2 regions of the Tsuneonella sp. CC-YZS046 genome follow, and region 2 is predicted to be linked to the other one. Evidence: predicted binding sites of a transcription regulator. Region 2 holds the regulator's gene; the other holds the start of a gene.

Region 1 (7,287 bases), 190 kb from region 2:
AGATAGAAGATGGCGAAGCAGGCGATCACCCCCGCGCTGCCCGCGATCACCGGCCCCCAGTGATTGCGCAGCAGCCTGCCGAGCGGAACCATGGGCGGCGCTTCCCTTTCCAGCGCTTCGCGAAAGGCCGGGGTTTCCCCGATCCGCAGGCGCACCCACAACCCCAACCCGACCAGGACCGCGCTGAGCAGGAAGGGAATGCGCCATCCCCAATCGTTGAAAGCATCCTCTGGCAGCCACACCCCGAGCAGGAGGAACAGCCCGTTCGCGGCCAGGAATCCCAGCGGAGCGCCCAGCTGCGGGGCGCTGCCGAAGCGCGCCTCCCAGCCCTTGGGCGCGTTCTCCACCGCCAGCAGAGCCGCGCCGCCCCATTCGCCGCCCAGACCGAAGCCCTGGCCGAAACGAAGGATGCACAGGAGCACCGGCGCCACCCAGCCCACCATCTCATAGGTGGGCAGGAAGGCGATCAGCAGGGTCGATATGCCCATCAGCAGCAGGGACGCCACCAGCGTCGACTTGCGGCCGATGCGGTCCCCGAAATGGCCGAAGGCGATCGCCCCGACCGGCCTGGCGAAGAAGGCGAGGCCGAAGCTCATCAGGCTGAGCAGCAATTGCGCGGATTCGCTCTCGGCGGGAAAGAACAGCGGCCCGAACACCAGCGCCGCGGCGGTGGCGTAGACGTAGAAGTCGTAGAATTCCACGGCGGTGCCGGCCAGGGCCGCCGCCAATATCCGGCGATGCTGTCTTATCGGGTTCATGGAGCGGCTTGCTTGGGCACCAGCGCCGCCACGTCAAGGGCCAACGAAAAGAGCGCCACGATTGTGGCGCTCTTCTCCTCTCCTGCCTTGCGGCAAGCCGGGTTATTTCCCGCCGGGATTGCGGCAGCCGTCCTGCACGGTCCTGGAGCAGACCGGATAGTCCTTTTCCGCTGGCGGCGGCGGGGTGAGCGCCCCCTTGTAGGGACCGCCCTGATAGGATTCATCGGCCGGCATGGCGGGTGGAACCGGCTCGGCGGCGGTCCTCGGCTCGGGCACCGTATCGGTCGGCATGCCCTGCCCCGGCGGGTTCGCCTGGGTGGCCGGAGTGGGCGGAGCCGCCCCCGCGAGCTGCGCGGAGATGGACTGCCAGGCCAGTTCCCGCTGCTCCGGCGTCATGTTGTAGATCTGCGTGCGCTGATCCGGGGTCAGCATCCAGTAGCCGCGCTGCCGGTCCGGCGGCAGCGTCCAGAAATATTGCTTCTGCGCGGCTTCCAGCGCGGCATATTGGGCCTGCTCTTCCGGCGTCCAGGCATCGAACGCCGCCTGCTGCTCCGGGCTCATGGCATGATCGCCCGCCGGCGCGGCATCGGCAGGCGGGGTGCTCTCCTGCGCATGGAGAGCAAGCGGAGCGGCAATGATTCCAAGGGCAGTCATGCTGCCCAGCAACAGCCTACGCATCTAGAACTCCTGTTCCCGTTTCCATTTGGCTAAATTACGCATTGCGATGGGCCGGGTTCCTTTTTTGCCCTCCGCCCGACGCGCTCTTGCTTCCATACGCCGCGTTCCCTAGCTGTTCGCCAGATCATGCAGGATGAAACACCCCCCCTCGCCGCATCCGGAGCAGCGGCAGAGCCGCCTTACCTGGCAGGCCTGAATCCGTCGCAGCGTGAAGCGGTGCTGGCCACCGAAGGCCCGGTGCTGATGCTGGCCGGCGCGGGCACGGGGAAAACCGCCGCGCTCACCACCCGTCTCGCCCACCTCGTCCACAGCCGCCTCGCCTGGCCCAGCGAGATCCTGTGCGTCACCTTCACCAACAAGGCGGCGCGGGAAATGCGCGAACGGGTGGGCCAGCTGATCGGCCCGGCGGTCGAGGGGATGCCCTGGCTGGGCACGTTCCATTCGATCGCGGCGAAGATGCTGCGCCGCCATGCGGAGCTGGCCGGGCTGCAATCCAACTACACCATCATCGACACGGACGATCAGCTTCGCCTGCTGAAGCAGCTCATCACCGCCAACGATCTGGACGAGAAGCGCTGGCCCGCGCGCCAGCTGGCCGGGCTGATCGACCGCTGGAAGAATCGCGGCATCAACCCGGAAGACCTGGATGCGGTGGAGAACGAAGCCTATGCCAATGGGCGCGGCCAGCAATTCTACCGGCTCTACCAGGACCGGCTGAAAGCGCTGAACGCCTGCGATTTCGGCGACCTGCTGCTGCACATGCTCAATATCCTGCGGCGCGAACGCGACGTGCTGGAGCATTACCGCCAGCGTTTCAAATATATCATGGTGGACGAATATCAGGACACCAACGCCGTCCAGTATCTCTGGCTGCGCCTGCTGGCGCAGGAACGGAAGAACATCTGCGTGGTGGGGGACGACGACCAGTCGATCTACAGCTGGCGGGGCGCGGAGGTCGCCAACATCCTGCGGTTCGAAAAGGATTTCCCCGGCGCGAAGATCATCCGGCTGGAACAGAATTATCGCTCCACCCCCCACATCCTGGCGGCCGCGTCGGGCCTTATCAGCGCGAACAGCCAGCGGCTCGGCAAGACCTTGTGGACCGAGCGGAACGGCGGGGACAAGGTTCAGGTCATCGGAGTGTGGGACGCGCCGGAGGAAGCCCGCCGGGTGGGCGAGGAGATCGAGCGGCTGGAGCGCGAAGGCGCGCCGCTCGACCGGATCGCGATCCTCGTCCGCGCCCAATACCAGACGCGCGAATTCGAGGACCGCTTCATCCAGATCGGCCTCAACTACCGGATCGTCGGCGGCTTCCGTTTCTATGAGCGGGCGGAAATCCGGGATGCGCTGGCCTACCTCAGGGTGATCGCCCAGCCCAGCGACGACCTCGCCTTCGAGCGGATCTACAACCAGCCCAAGCGCGGGCTTGGCGCGAAGGCGCTGGAGGCGATGCATCGCCATGCCCGGGCGCGCGGAATGCCGCTGGCGGCGGGCGCGCTCGAACTCGCCCAGACCGACGAATTGCCCAAACGCGCGAGCGGAGCGATCGCGGCGCTGATGCGCGATTTCCTGCGATGGCGCGAAATGGCGGATGGCGTCTCCCCCGCCGAGCTGCTGCGCACGGTGCTGGAGGAATCCGGCTACAACGCCATGCTGCAGGCGGAACGGAGCGCCGAAGCCGCCGGACGGGCGGAGAACCTCTCGGAACTGGCCCGCGCCATGGAGGATTACGCCACGCTGGGCGATTTCCTGGAGCATGTCGCGCTGGTGATGGACAATGACGCCGCCGCCGATGACGAAAAGGTCACGATCATGACCATCCATGCGGCGAAGGGGCTGGAGTTCGATCATGTCTTCCTGCCCGGCTGGGAGGAAGGCGTGTTCCCCAGCCAGCGCGCGCTGGACGAAGGCGGCCTGGCCAGCCTGGAGGAGGAACGCCGCCTCGCCTATGTCGCGATCACCCGCGCCAGGCGGCGCTGCACCATTCTCCATGCCGCCAACCGCCGCATCTACGGGCAATGGACCAGCTCGATCCCCTCGCGCTTCGTGGAGGAGCTTCCCGACGATCATGTCGAGCGCGAAACCACCCTCACCGGCGGCGCCTCGCTGTGGCGGGCGAGCTGGTCGGAACATGACGATCCCTTCGCCAATGTCGCGCGCAGCCAGCCTGCGCGCAGCGCCACGCGCGGGCCGGGCTGGCAGCGCGCCGCATCGGCCGGATACGACGCCACGCCCAAGCGGCTGGCGGAGCCGGGCCGCAGCGCGGCGAGCTTCGCCGCCAAGCCGCGCATGGACATCAGGAAGGGCGACAGGGTGTTCCACGAGAAGTTCGGCTATGGCGAGGTTCTGGCGCAGGAAGGCAACAAGCTGGAGATCGAGTTCGAGGGCAGCGGCCGCAAGCGGGTTCTCGACAGCTTCGTGAAGCCGGCCTGATCCCCTCTCCTACTTGCCGCTTGCGCTTGGCCCGCAGCCCGGCTAAGCGCGCGCCGTCATCTGGGGAGTAGCCAGCCGCTCGATCGAGCGGGCTCCCGCATCAACATGCTTGGCCGAGAGGCCATGGTGCGGGAGGAGCGGGTCACCGTTCGGGCGAGACCAATGGCATTGCGCTTCCGTTCGGGCCGGGCGGGACGCGCGATGTCGTTCGTCTTGTCGATTTCCCGGCCCCGGAGACTTTTTCATGGAAGCCTTTCTCACGTCGACAGCGGTCGTCGCGCTCGCGGAAATCGGCGACAAGACGCAGCTGCTGGCGATCGTGCTCGCGACCCGCTTCAAACGCCCGCTTCCCATCATCCTCGGCATTCTGGCGGCAACGCTGGGCAATCACTTCCTGGCGGCGCTGGTCGGGGGGATGGTCGCGAACATCCTCGACGGGCAATGGTTCCGCTATGCGGTCGCGATCTCCTTCATCCTGATGGCGGGATGGACGCTGATTCCCGACAAGTTCGAGGAGGAAGGGCAGCAGGTGGGGCGCTTCGGCGCCTTCCTCACCACGCTGATCGCCTTCTTCCTGGTGGAGATGGGCGACAAGACCCAGATCGCCACCGTGGCCCTTGGCGCGCAATTCCAGGCGGTGGGCTGGGTCACGATGGGAACGACGCTGGGCATGATGCTGGCCAATGTGCCCGCGGTGTTCCTGGGCAATGAACTGATCAAGCGCGTGCCGCTCAGGACGGTGCGGATCATCGCCGCGCTGCTGTTCCTGGCCATCGGCATCTGGCTGCTGGCGCAGACGGCCGGATTGTTCACAACCCGCTGACTGAGGGGTGATCGAACCGAGGGGGACGGCACGCCCATGCCACGCCAAGCAAGGCGGCATGGGTGCGGGCCGGGGGTTTCCTACAAGCCTGCGAACTGCCATGGAAACGACGGCTTGTCCCCCGGCTCTTTCCCAGCGTTGTATTCACCGCAAGGCGCGGCAATGGCGGCATTGCGCGCGCCCGATCCGGCCTCGATCCGAGGCTGAGGTTTTTTCGCTATAACAGTGTCAACCCTGTCACCCCCCCCCCCCGGCGGAGAAAGGACGCGCCGGGTTCAGACCCCAGGTTCAGACCCCAGGTTCAGACCAAGGCGGAGATGTTGAGAAAACCGGGCACCGGGCCATTCCAGCCGGCCGGTTCCGATCCGCCTGCTGCATCGTCCGGCTCGGCTTCAGCGGCGGCCTTGCGCTGCCGTCCGCCCGAAGGCTGGCGCTCGGGGCGCTTGCCCTTCTCGCTGCGGCGGGGTTTGTCCCTTGCCGCCGGTCTGGAGGATTGCGCGGGTTCCTCGGCGACTTCCGGCTCCCCGGCCGTGAAGAGCGGGATTTGCATCCCGGTCAGCTTCTCGACATTGGCGATGGCCTCGGCGTCTTCCTCGGCCACGAAGGTAAAGGCCCGCCCGGTTGCGCCCGCCCGGCCCGTCCGTCCGATGCGATGGACGTAATCGTCGGGATGCCAGGGCGTATCGAAGTTGAAGACGTGGCTCACGCCCTTGATGTCCAGCCCGCGCGCGGCGACATCGCTGGCGCAGAGGATATTGATCTCGCCGTCCTTGAACCGCCGCAGCTCCGCCAGGCGGGCCGGCTGGTCCATGTCCCCGTGGATTTCGCCCACCGCGAAGCCGTGGCGCTTGAGGCTCTTGGCCAGCTCCCGCACCGTCGTCTTGCGATTGGCGAAGACGATCGCGGTGTTGACATCGTCCGTGCGCAACAGGTGGCGAAGCAATTCGCGCTTCTTGCGGGGCGAGACCATCACCTTGTGCTGGGCGATATTGATGTTGGCGCTCGCCGGGCGGGCGACCTCGATCGACTTGGGATTGGTCAGGAAGCGATCCGCCAGCTTCTTGATCGGCGCCGGCATCGTCGCCGAGAACAGCAGCGTCTGGCGATTGGACGGCAGCTTGGTGCAGATATGCTCGATATCCGGAATGAAGCCCATGTCGAGCATCCGGTCCGCTTCGTCGATCACCAGCAGATCGCATCCCGTGAGGAGAATCTTCCCCCGCTCGAACAGATCCATCAGCCGCCCGGGGGTGGCGATCAGCACGTCCACGCCCTCGTTCAGCGCCTTGACCTGATCGCCCATCTGCACCCCGCCGATCAGCAGGGCCATCCGCAGATCGTGGTTGGTGCCGTATTTCTCGAAATTCTCGGCGACCTGGGCGGCAAGCTCCCGGGTCGGCTCGAGGATCAGCGAACGCGGCATCAGCGCGCGGCGGCGGCCATGGGCAAGGATGTCGATCATCGGCAGAACGAAGCTGGCTGTCTTGCCCGTGCCCGTCTGGGCGATGCCGATGATGTCCTTCATCATCAGCACGTTCGGGATCGCCTGCGCCTGTATCGGCGTAGGCGTGTCATAGCCGGCTGCCTGCACAGCCTGCAGCAATTCATTGGAAAGGCCGAGATCGGCAAACTTCATAGGCGTGGCATTTTCCGGATAGGGCGGCCGCCAGTCACAGCAGCGGCCCGGTTGCCGCGAAGCCGAAAGGCCATCGCGAAGGCAGCCGCGCCATTTGCTCAACCGGCGGCAAAAGTCAAGAAAAGCCGCGTGGCGGCCTGATGCCGGCTCCGCTCAGTCGCGCACCGGCACGAGGCGATGCAACTTGCGCAGCTCGCACTTGGTGCCGGAACGGGATTGGAGAACGTCGCGGCCGCTGCAGATCAGCCCGTCGTCGCCGCGTTCCACATAAAAGCCGGAATAGAAATCCCGGGCGCTGCAGCCCTTCTCCAATGTGGCGCTTACCAGTTGCCGGTCGCGCATGAACAGCATCAGGCGATTGCTTCCCTGGACCTGCGCGCCGCCGATCTCGCGAATGGGCACGCATTTCGCCATGCCTTTTTCCTTGAAGCGCGGCGGCAGCCCATTCTGCGGCAGGCTTGCCAGCATGTCTCCGTTCTCGACCGGCCGGCGCGGCGCGATCCGGATGATGACCCTGCGCTCGATCCTGACCTGCGACTGCGGCAATGGGCGATAGGCCTCGGTCAAGCCCCGCCACACTTCGCCCTGCATGGCGCCGCCGCCGAATTCGTGCAGCCTCTCGGGAAACGGCGCTTCCTGTTCGGCGGCCAGCCGGCGGCCGGCATCATCGCCGTTCGGCAAGACGGCAAGCGGCTGGCTCACCGGCTCCGCGCCAAACATCAGGGCAAGGGCAACAAGGGAAGAGAAGCTTTGCATTCCGTTCGAACCGAAGCTCCGGATTGGCATAAGGCAGAGGGCGCAGTCCAGCCACGAAACTGACGATATATCGCCCCTAACACATATCCTTGAATGGCGGCTTAACCTCGCCGAGCGGCGGCTGGCCTTGCATCGGGCTGGAGAAATGGCGGCGATGGGTGCATAGGCATCGGCATGGCAGAGACGGACATTCTCGAAGCGGC
Region 2 (7,287 bases):
ATTCTGGACCTTCGCAATATCGAAGCGGGAAGGGCTCTTGCCCACGCCGTCCAGGTCGAACAGCTGGATCGCTTCTTCGCGGCCGATCACCTCCCGGTCGCCATATCCCCAGCCGAGGCGGAGCAGGTAATTGCACAGGGCCTCGGGCAGAATGCCCATCTCGTCGCGATAGGCCTCCACCCCGAGCGCGCCATGGCGCTTGGAAAGCTTGGCGCCATCCTGCCCGTGGATCAGGGGAATATGGGCATAGACCGGCATGGGCCAGCCGCCCTCGATTTCATCCATCGCCCGGATGATCGGCAATTGGCGGAATGCGTTGTTGAGATGGTCGTCCCCGCGAATGATATGGGTGACGCCCATGTCGTGATCGTCGACCACCACCGCGAGCATGTAGGTGGGCGTGCCGTCCGAGCGCAGGATGATGTAATCGTCCAGCTCGCTGTTCTGGACGGTGACGCGCCCCTGAACCGCATCGTCGATGATGGTTTCCCCGCTCTCCGGCGTCTTGATCCTCACCACGAATGGCGCGCCCGGCGGCGCTTCCGATGGATCGCGATGGCGCCAGCGCCCGTCATAGCGCAGCGGCTGCTTTGCCGCGCGTTGGGCGGCGCGCATTTCTTCCAGCTCTTCCTGGGTCGCATAGCAGCGGTAGGCGTGGCCATGTTCCAGGAGCCTTTCCGCCACCTCGACATGGCGGGCGCCCCGTTCCGACTGGAACACCGGCGCTTCGTCCCAATCCAGCCCGAGCCAGGCGAGGCCGTCGATAATGGCGTCGATCGCCTCCTGGGTGGAGCGGGCGCGGTCCGTGTCTTCAATGCGAAGCAGGGCCTTGCCGCCGTGGTGGCGCGCGAAGAGCCAGTTGAACAGGGCAGTGCGGGCGCCGCCGATATGCAGGAATCCGGTCGGGGACGGAGCAAAACGGGTGATCACAGAGTTTCCCCCTGCACTTGCCATATGCCTCCGCTTCCTTTCCTATAGCTTCATGGTCAGCAACGCCGTTCCGGAAGTGCCGATTGCCGGCCAGCACGTCCTACATGATGCTGCATTGCAGCGCCAATGGCGAATGTCGACACGCTTGTCCAGCGTGGCCGGAGCGATCGAGAGATTTCTGGGCAGATCGGGTTTCGATCGCGGCCCATGGCTGACGGTTGCCCTGGCGGGGGGAATCGCGGCCTGGTTCGTGCTGGATGGCCCGGTTCAATGGGCCTTCGCGTCCGGTATGGCCCTCATCGTCGCGGCTGTTTCCTTCCGGCTTTTGCGGGGAGAAACCCGTTATCCGCGCCTGAGCACGGCGCTGGCCGCGCTGGCGATTGCATTTCTTCTCGGGGTGCTGGTGGTCTGGTCCCGCTCGGAAATGGTCGGGGCGCAGCCTCTCGCCCGCCCGGTCGTCGCTACTTTCGATGCAAGGGTGATCGAAAACATACCTCAGCCCGCGCTTGATCGGGTTCGGCTGGTTGTCGTGACCCGGGAGCCGGATACGGCGCGGCCCATCAAGGTGCGGCTCAATTTGAAAGAGAGCGCCGATGCACGGGGCTTGCGCGAAGGTGCGGTGATCCGTCTGCGGGCCAGGCTGATGCCTCCTGCGCCGCCGATGCTGCCGGGCAGCTATGATTTCGCCCGAACCGCGTGGTTTTCGGGCCTGTCCGCCACGGGCAGCGTCATCGGCAAGGTGGAGATTCTGGAGCCGGGCAGCGAGGGACCGGGGCTTTCCGCGCTGAAGAATAGCCTGTCCGCTCATGTCCGCAAGCAGCTGGGCGGCTCGCCCGGCAGCATCGCCGCCGCCTTCGCCAGCGGCGACAGAGGCGCGATCGCGCCCGAGGACGAGGTGGCCATGCGCGATTCAGGCCTGACTCACCTGCTTTCGATCAGCGGATTGCATGTGAGCGCGGTCATCGCCGCGGCCTATCTGATGGCGATGAAGCTGCTCGCCCTGTGGCCGTGGCTTGCCCTGCGGGTGCGATTGCCGGTGGTCGCCGCCGGCGTCGGGGCCCTGGTCGGCATCGGCTATACGCTGCTGACCGGCGCGGAGGTGCCCACCATTCGCAGTTGCGCCGCCGCCGTGCTGGTGCTCATCGCCCTGGCCCTCGGCAGGGAGCCGCTGTCACTCAGGATGGTTGCGGTGGCCGCCGCCTTCGTCCTGCTGCTGTGGCCGGAGGCGCTGGCAAGCCCGAGTTTCCAGATGAGCTTTACGGCGGTGATCGCCATCGTGGCGCTTCATTCCAGCGCCCCCGTTCGTGCATTCCTGGCGCCCGGCGAGCAGGGCTGGATCATGCGCGGCGCCCGCCAGGGCCTGATGCTGCTGCTGACCGGGGTAGTGATCGAGTTCGCGCTGATGCCGATCGGGCTGTTCCATTTCCATCGTGCGGGGGTCTACGGGGCCTTCGCCAATGTCGTTGCGATCCCGCTCACTACCTTCATTTCGATGCCGCTGATCGCCCTGGCGCTGCTGCTGGATCTGGCGGGCATCGGCGGCCCCGCGTGGTGGCTCGCGGGAAAGTCGCTCGAACTGCTGCTCGCGCTCGCGCACTGGACCGCAAGCCAGCCTGGCGCCGTCACGCGGATGCCGGCCATGGCCAACTTCCATTTCGCCCTGCTCGCCGTGGGTGGGTTGTGGCTCGCGCTGTGGAGAGGCCCGATCCGCTTGTGGGGCCTGTTTCCCGCCCTGCTGGCCAGCATTCTGGTCCTCATCAGCCCCGGGCCGGATGTCCTTGTATCCAGCGATGGCCGCCATGTCGGCATAACCGGGGAAGGGGGCCGCCTGCTGGTGCTGCGCGACAGCCGGAGTTCGTTCACGCGCGAGAACCTGGTGGAACTGGCGGGAATGGATGGGGAGCCGCTGCCGCTCTCGCAATGGCGGGGAGCGCGGTGCAGCCCGGATTTCTGCGTGGCGGCCCTGAAGCGCGGCGGGCGCGAATGGCATCTGCTGATGGCCCGCAGCCGGGAGCTGGTGGCGGAGCGGGCGCTGGCCGCCGCCTGCGAGCGCGCGGACATCGTGATCGCCGATCGCACTCTGCCGCGTTCCTGCAAGCCCCGCTGGATCAAGGCCGATCGCCGGATGCTTCGGGAAACCGGCGGATTGGCGATCGACCTTGCCGGGCAATCCATCCGCACGGTCGCGGAGGATCAGGGTCAGCACGGCTGGTGGCGGCCCGGCCGCTGAAGGCGGCCGGAGACGCACCCATCAATGATAGCGCCGCAGCAGCCCCGCCAGCTTGCCTTGCACCACGACCTCGCCAGGTTCGTAGATCTGAGGCTCATAGGCGCCATTGGCGGGATCGAGGCGGATCTTGCCGTTTTCCCGGCGCAGATATTTGAGCGTCGCTTCCTCGTTGCGCACCAGCGCCACCACGATTTCCCCGTCGCGGGCCGTATCGGTGCGCTTCACCAGCGCGAAATCGCCGTCGAGAATGCCCGCTTCGATCATCGAATCACCCGATACCTCGAGCGCGTAATGCTCGCCCGAACCGAGCAGGGCGGCCGGAACCGGAAGGGTCGCCTGACCTTCCAGCGCTTCGATGGGAACGCCAGCGGCGATGCGCCCGTGCAGCGGAATTTCGATGACGTCGTTGGCCGGAGCCGGAGCGGCGGGCGGGGGGCTGGTATGGCGCGCGAGAAGATCGTTGGCAGCCGCCGAGCGGATGCCCGCCGCGCTGACATCGTCCGGCTGCTTGAGCACTTCCAGCGCGCGGGCGCGATTGGGCAGGCGGCGGATGAAGCCGCGTTCCTCCAGGGCGGAGATCAGGCGATGCACGCCTGACTTCGATTTCAGATCCAGCGCTTCCTTCATTTCCTCGAAGGAAGGCGAAATGCCGGTTTCTTCAAGCCGGGTCTGGATGAAACGGATAAGCTCGTGCTGTTTGGCGGTCAGCATGGACGCAGTTCCTCATTCTGCCTTTGGCCCTATCGTTTCTGCCGGTCCACGGCGTGAACGAATGAGGAACAAGTAAGCAACTTTCGCCTTTGAGTCAAGCGACCGGCGAGTCAAGCGACCGCAGCCGGTTGCAGCGGGAATATGCGGACCGGGGCGCCCGCCCCGAGCGCCGCCGCCCCGGCCGGGCGTTCTATCAGGGCGTTGCTCTCCGCCAGCGCATTCAGGCCGCTGCTGTCCTGTTCCGCCAGGGGAACGACATGCTCTCCATCCCACCGGGCGCGCAGGAATTCGAGCCTTTTGCCGCCTTGCGGCAGGCCGGCGCCCAACAGCGCCCGGCAGGAGTGAGGGAGCGGAGAGGCCGCCCCCAGCAAGGCCCGTGCCAGAGGCAGCAGGAACAGGAAGCCGGTGACGAAGCTGGAAACCGGGTTGCCGGGCAGGCCCAGCACCAATTGCCGCCCGCGCCCCGCCACCAGCAGGGGTTTCCCCGGCTTCATCGCGACTCGCCAGAACGCGATTTCGGCGCCCCAGTCGGTCAGCGCCGGGCGGATCAGGTCATGGTCGCCGACCGATGCGCCGCCGCTGGTCACGATCAGGTCGCACGTCTTCGCCTCATCCAGCGCCTGGGCGAGGGCATCGCGCCGGTCGGGAACCGGGCCGAGGCGCCGCGTGACGCAGGGCAGGGCGCTGAGCATCGCCTGCAGCATCGGGCCGTTGCTGGCGGGAATCTGATGGGGCGAGCAATCGGCGGGGTCGGAGGCAAGCTCGTCGCCGCTGTCGATGATCGCCACTTCGGGCCTGCGCCGCACCGGCAGGCTGGCATGGCCCGCCGATATGGCCAAGGCGAGCGCCGCTGGGCCGATCCGGGCGCCTGCCTCCAGCAGCCTGTCGCCTTCGCGGAAATCGAAGCCCGCCCGCCTGATATGCCGTCCGGCGCGCGGGGGATCACCTGCGATGCCGAGCGTCTCGCCGTCGCGCGCGGCATCTTCCTGCAGGAATACGGCATCCGCGCCGCCCGGAATCACCGCTCCGGTGGAGATGCGCACGGCCTCGCCGGGATCGAGGGGTCCGGCGAAGGGATGCCCTGCGGCGCTTTCCCCGATCACGCGCCAGCTGGTCCTGCCGGCATCCGCCAGCGCATAGCCGTCCATCGCGGAAAGGTCGGCCGGGGGCTGGGTGCGGCGGGCGTTGAGGGGAGCGGCCAGATAGCGGCCCAGCGCCGAGGCCGTGTCGACCTGCTCGACCGGCAGCGGTTCGGCCAGTTTCAGCAGTTCCGCCTGCGCTTCCGCCAGGGGCAGGGCGGCGCTCATCCTTGCGCCCGCCAGTCGCCTGATTTGCCCCCGCTTTTGGAAAGGAGGCGAACTTCCTCGACGACCATCGCCTTGTCGATGGCCTTGGCCATGTCGTAGATGGTCAGCAAGGCGATGGAAACCGCCACCATCGCTTCCATTTCCACCCCGGTCCTGCCGGTCAGGGAAGCGGTCGCCGTCGCGCGCAAGGCATCGTCCTCGAACGCGAAATCCAGCGTCACCGCATCCAGCGCCAGCGGATGGCACAGCGGGATCAGCTCTCCGGTCCTCTTCGCGGCCATGATCCCGGCGATGCGCGCCGCCGCGAGCACGTCGCCCTTGGGCACATCGCCGTCGCGGATCGCGGCCAGGGCCTGCGCCGACATGCGGATGCGGCCAGTGGCGATAGCCTTGCGCACCGTTTCCGCCTTGCCGCCGACATCCACCATCCGGGCGTGGCCCTGCTCGTCGAGATGGGTGAGCCTGCTCATCGCGCGAAACCGGAAACCGGGCGGGGGGTTGACACAGTTGACACTGTTCTGGAGCAAAAAACCGATCCCGGCCGCAAGGGGCTGAATCCGCGGGTTTCGATGCTTGGCTTGGCGTTCATTGCGCCCTCATGCCAGAGCTTTGCGCGGTAGGACAGGGCGGATTGGAATGGGGCTTGTCCGGTCGTCCGGTTGCTGGCGTTTTGCGTTTCGGGTCGTGCCAGCCCCTGCGACGAGGAAGGAAACGGCCGCCTCAGCCTTCCAGCAAGGCCTTCGTCGCTGCCGTCACATCGTCCTGCCGCATCAGGCTCTCGCCCACCAGGAAAGTGCGGGCGCCGCATCGCTCCAGCCGCAGCAGGTCGTCATGCGTGTTGATGCCGCTTTCGCTGACCAGCAGCGTGCCTTCGGGCGCGAGCGGGGCAAGCCGCTCGGTAACCGCAAGATCGGTGACGAAGCGCTTGAGGTCGCGGTTGTTCACACCGATCAGGCGGGAGTATAGCCGGGCCGCGCGTTCCATCTCCGCTTCATTGTGGACTTCGACCAGCACATCCATGCCGCGCTCCAGCGCAGCGGCCTCGATCTCGGTCATGACCCCATCGTCGAGAGCCGCGACAATGATCAGGATCGCATCGGCGCCGATCGCCCGGGCTTCGGCGACCTGCCATGGGTCGACCATGAAATCCTTGCGCAGGACGGGCAGCGAGCAGGCCGCGCGTGCCTCGATCAGGAAATCCTCGTGCCCCTGGAAGTAAGGCGCGTCGGTGAGCACCGAAAGGCAGGCCGCGCCCCCGTGCTCATAGGCCAGCGCATGTTCCGCCGGGCGGAAATCCGCGCGGATCAGGCCCTTGGACGGGGAGGCCTTCTTGATCTCGGCAATCAGGGCAAAGCCGTTCGCCGCCTTTGCCTCCAGCGCCTTGCGGAAACCCCTTGGCGCGGTCTGGGCGGCGGCGCGGGCGTCGAGGTCCGCCAGCGTGGCGTATTGCTGGCGCAGGGCGACTTCCGCGCGCTTCGTATCGCAGATTTCGGTGAGCTTGTCGGTCATTTCAGCGCTGCGATCCAGCAGTCCAGCAAGGTGTTGGCAAGCCCCTTGTCGAGCGCCTCGGCCGCTTCCTCCACGCCTTCGCGCCATTCGCTGACCTCTCCGGCCACGATCAGCGCCCCGGCGGCGTTGAACAGCACGGCATCGCGATAGGGACCTTCCTCGCCCCTCAGCAAACGGCGCAGGGCCGCCGCATTGAACGCCGGGTCGCCTCCCCGGATCGCTTCGACCGGGCTGGCGGGCAGGCCCGCATCCGCTGGCGAGACCCGCTGCATGACGAAGCCCGTCGAGCTTATCAGGGCGACTTCGTTCCCGCCCGCCAGACTCAGCTCGTCCAGTCCTTCATCGCCCGAGACGATCAGCGAACGCTCGCTGCCGAGCCGCGCCAGCGCGTCGGCATAGATCGGGACATAGGCGGGGCGCGCGATGCCGATCAGCTGGCGGCGCACCCCGGCCGGATTGGCGAGCGGGCCAAGCAGGTTGAAGATAGTGCGGCGGCCGATGGCCTTGCGGATCGGCATGATGCGGCCCATCGCCGGATGGTGCCTGCCCGCGAACAGGAAGCAGATGCCGAGGTCGGCCAGCGTTTCCTCCGCGGTTTCG

The links. The regulator LexA, encoded in region 2, represses DNA repair genes until DNA is damaged. The targets are predictions, from matches to a motif close to GTTCCNCNCTTGTTCT.
Region 1: a site for LexA is predicted at 1,540-1,555, ahead of U8326_RS07450 (ATP-dependent helicase). Genes of this name have one in related genera too.

What each region holds. Positions count from the first base shown of each region.
Region 1 is NZ_CP141590.1:1,511,399-1,518,685, forward strand. Features, by position in the region: gene U8326_RS07440 (MFS transporter) at 1-758, opposite strand, end outside; gene U8326_RS07445 (hypothetical protein) at 861-1,436, opposite strand; gene U8326_RS07450 (ATP-dependent helicase) at 1,563-3,869, shown strand; yybP-ykoY riboswitch at 3,919-4,092, shown strand; gene U8326_RS07455 (TMEM165/GDT1 family protein) at 4,114-4,692, shown strand; gene U8326_RS07460 (DEAD/DEAH box helicase) at 4,994-6,328, opposite strand; gene U8326_RS07465 (hypothetical protein) at 6,482-7,084, opposite strand; gene U8326_RS07470 (FAD-binding oxidoreductase) at 7,259-7,287, shown strand, end outside.
Region 2 is NZ_CP141590.1:1,316,635-1,323,921, reverse strand. Features, by position in the region: gene gltX (glutamate--tRNA ligase) at 1-954, opposite strand, end outside; gene U8326_RS06555 (ComEC/Rec2 family competence protein) at 983-3,160, shown strand; gene lexA (transcriptional repressor LexA) at 3,182-3,871, opposite strand; gene U8326_RS06545 (molybdopterin molybdotransferase MoeA) at 3,982-5,178, opposite strand; gene moaC (cyclic pyranopterin monophosphate synthase MoaC) at 5,175-5,648, opposite strand; gene trpC (indole-3-glycerol phosphate synthase TrpC) at 5,899-6,687, opposite strand; gene trpD (anthranilate phosphoribosyltransferase) at 6,684-7,287, opposite strand, start outside.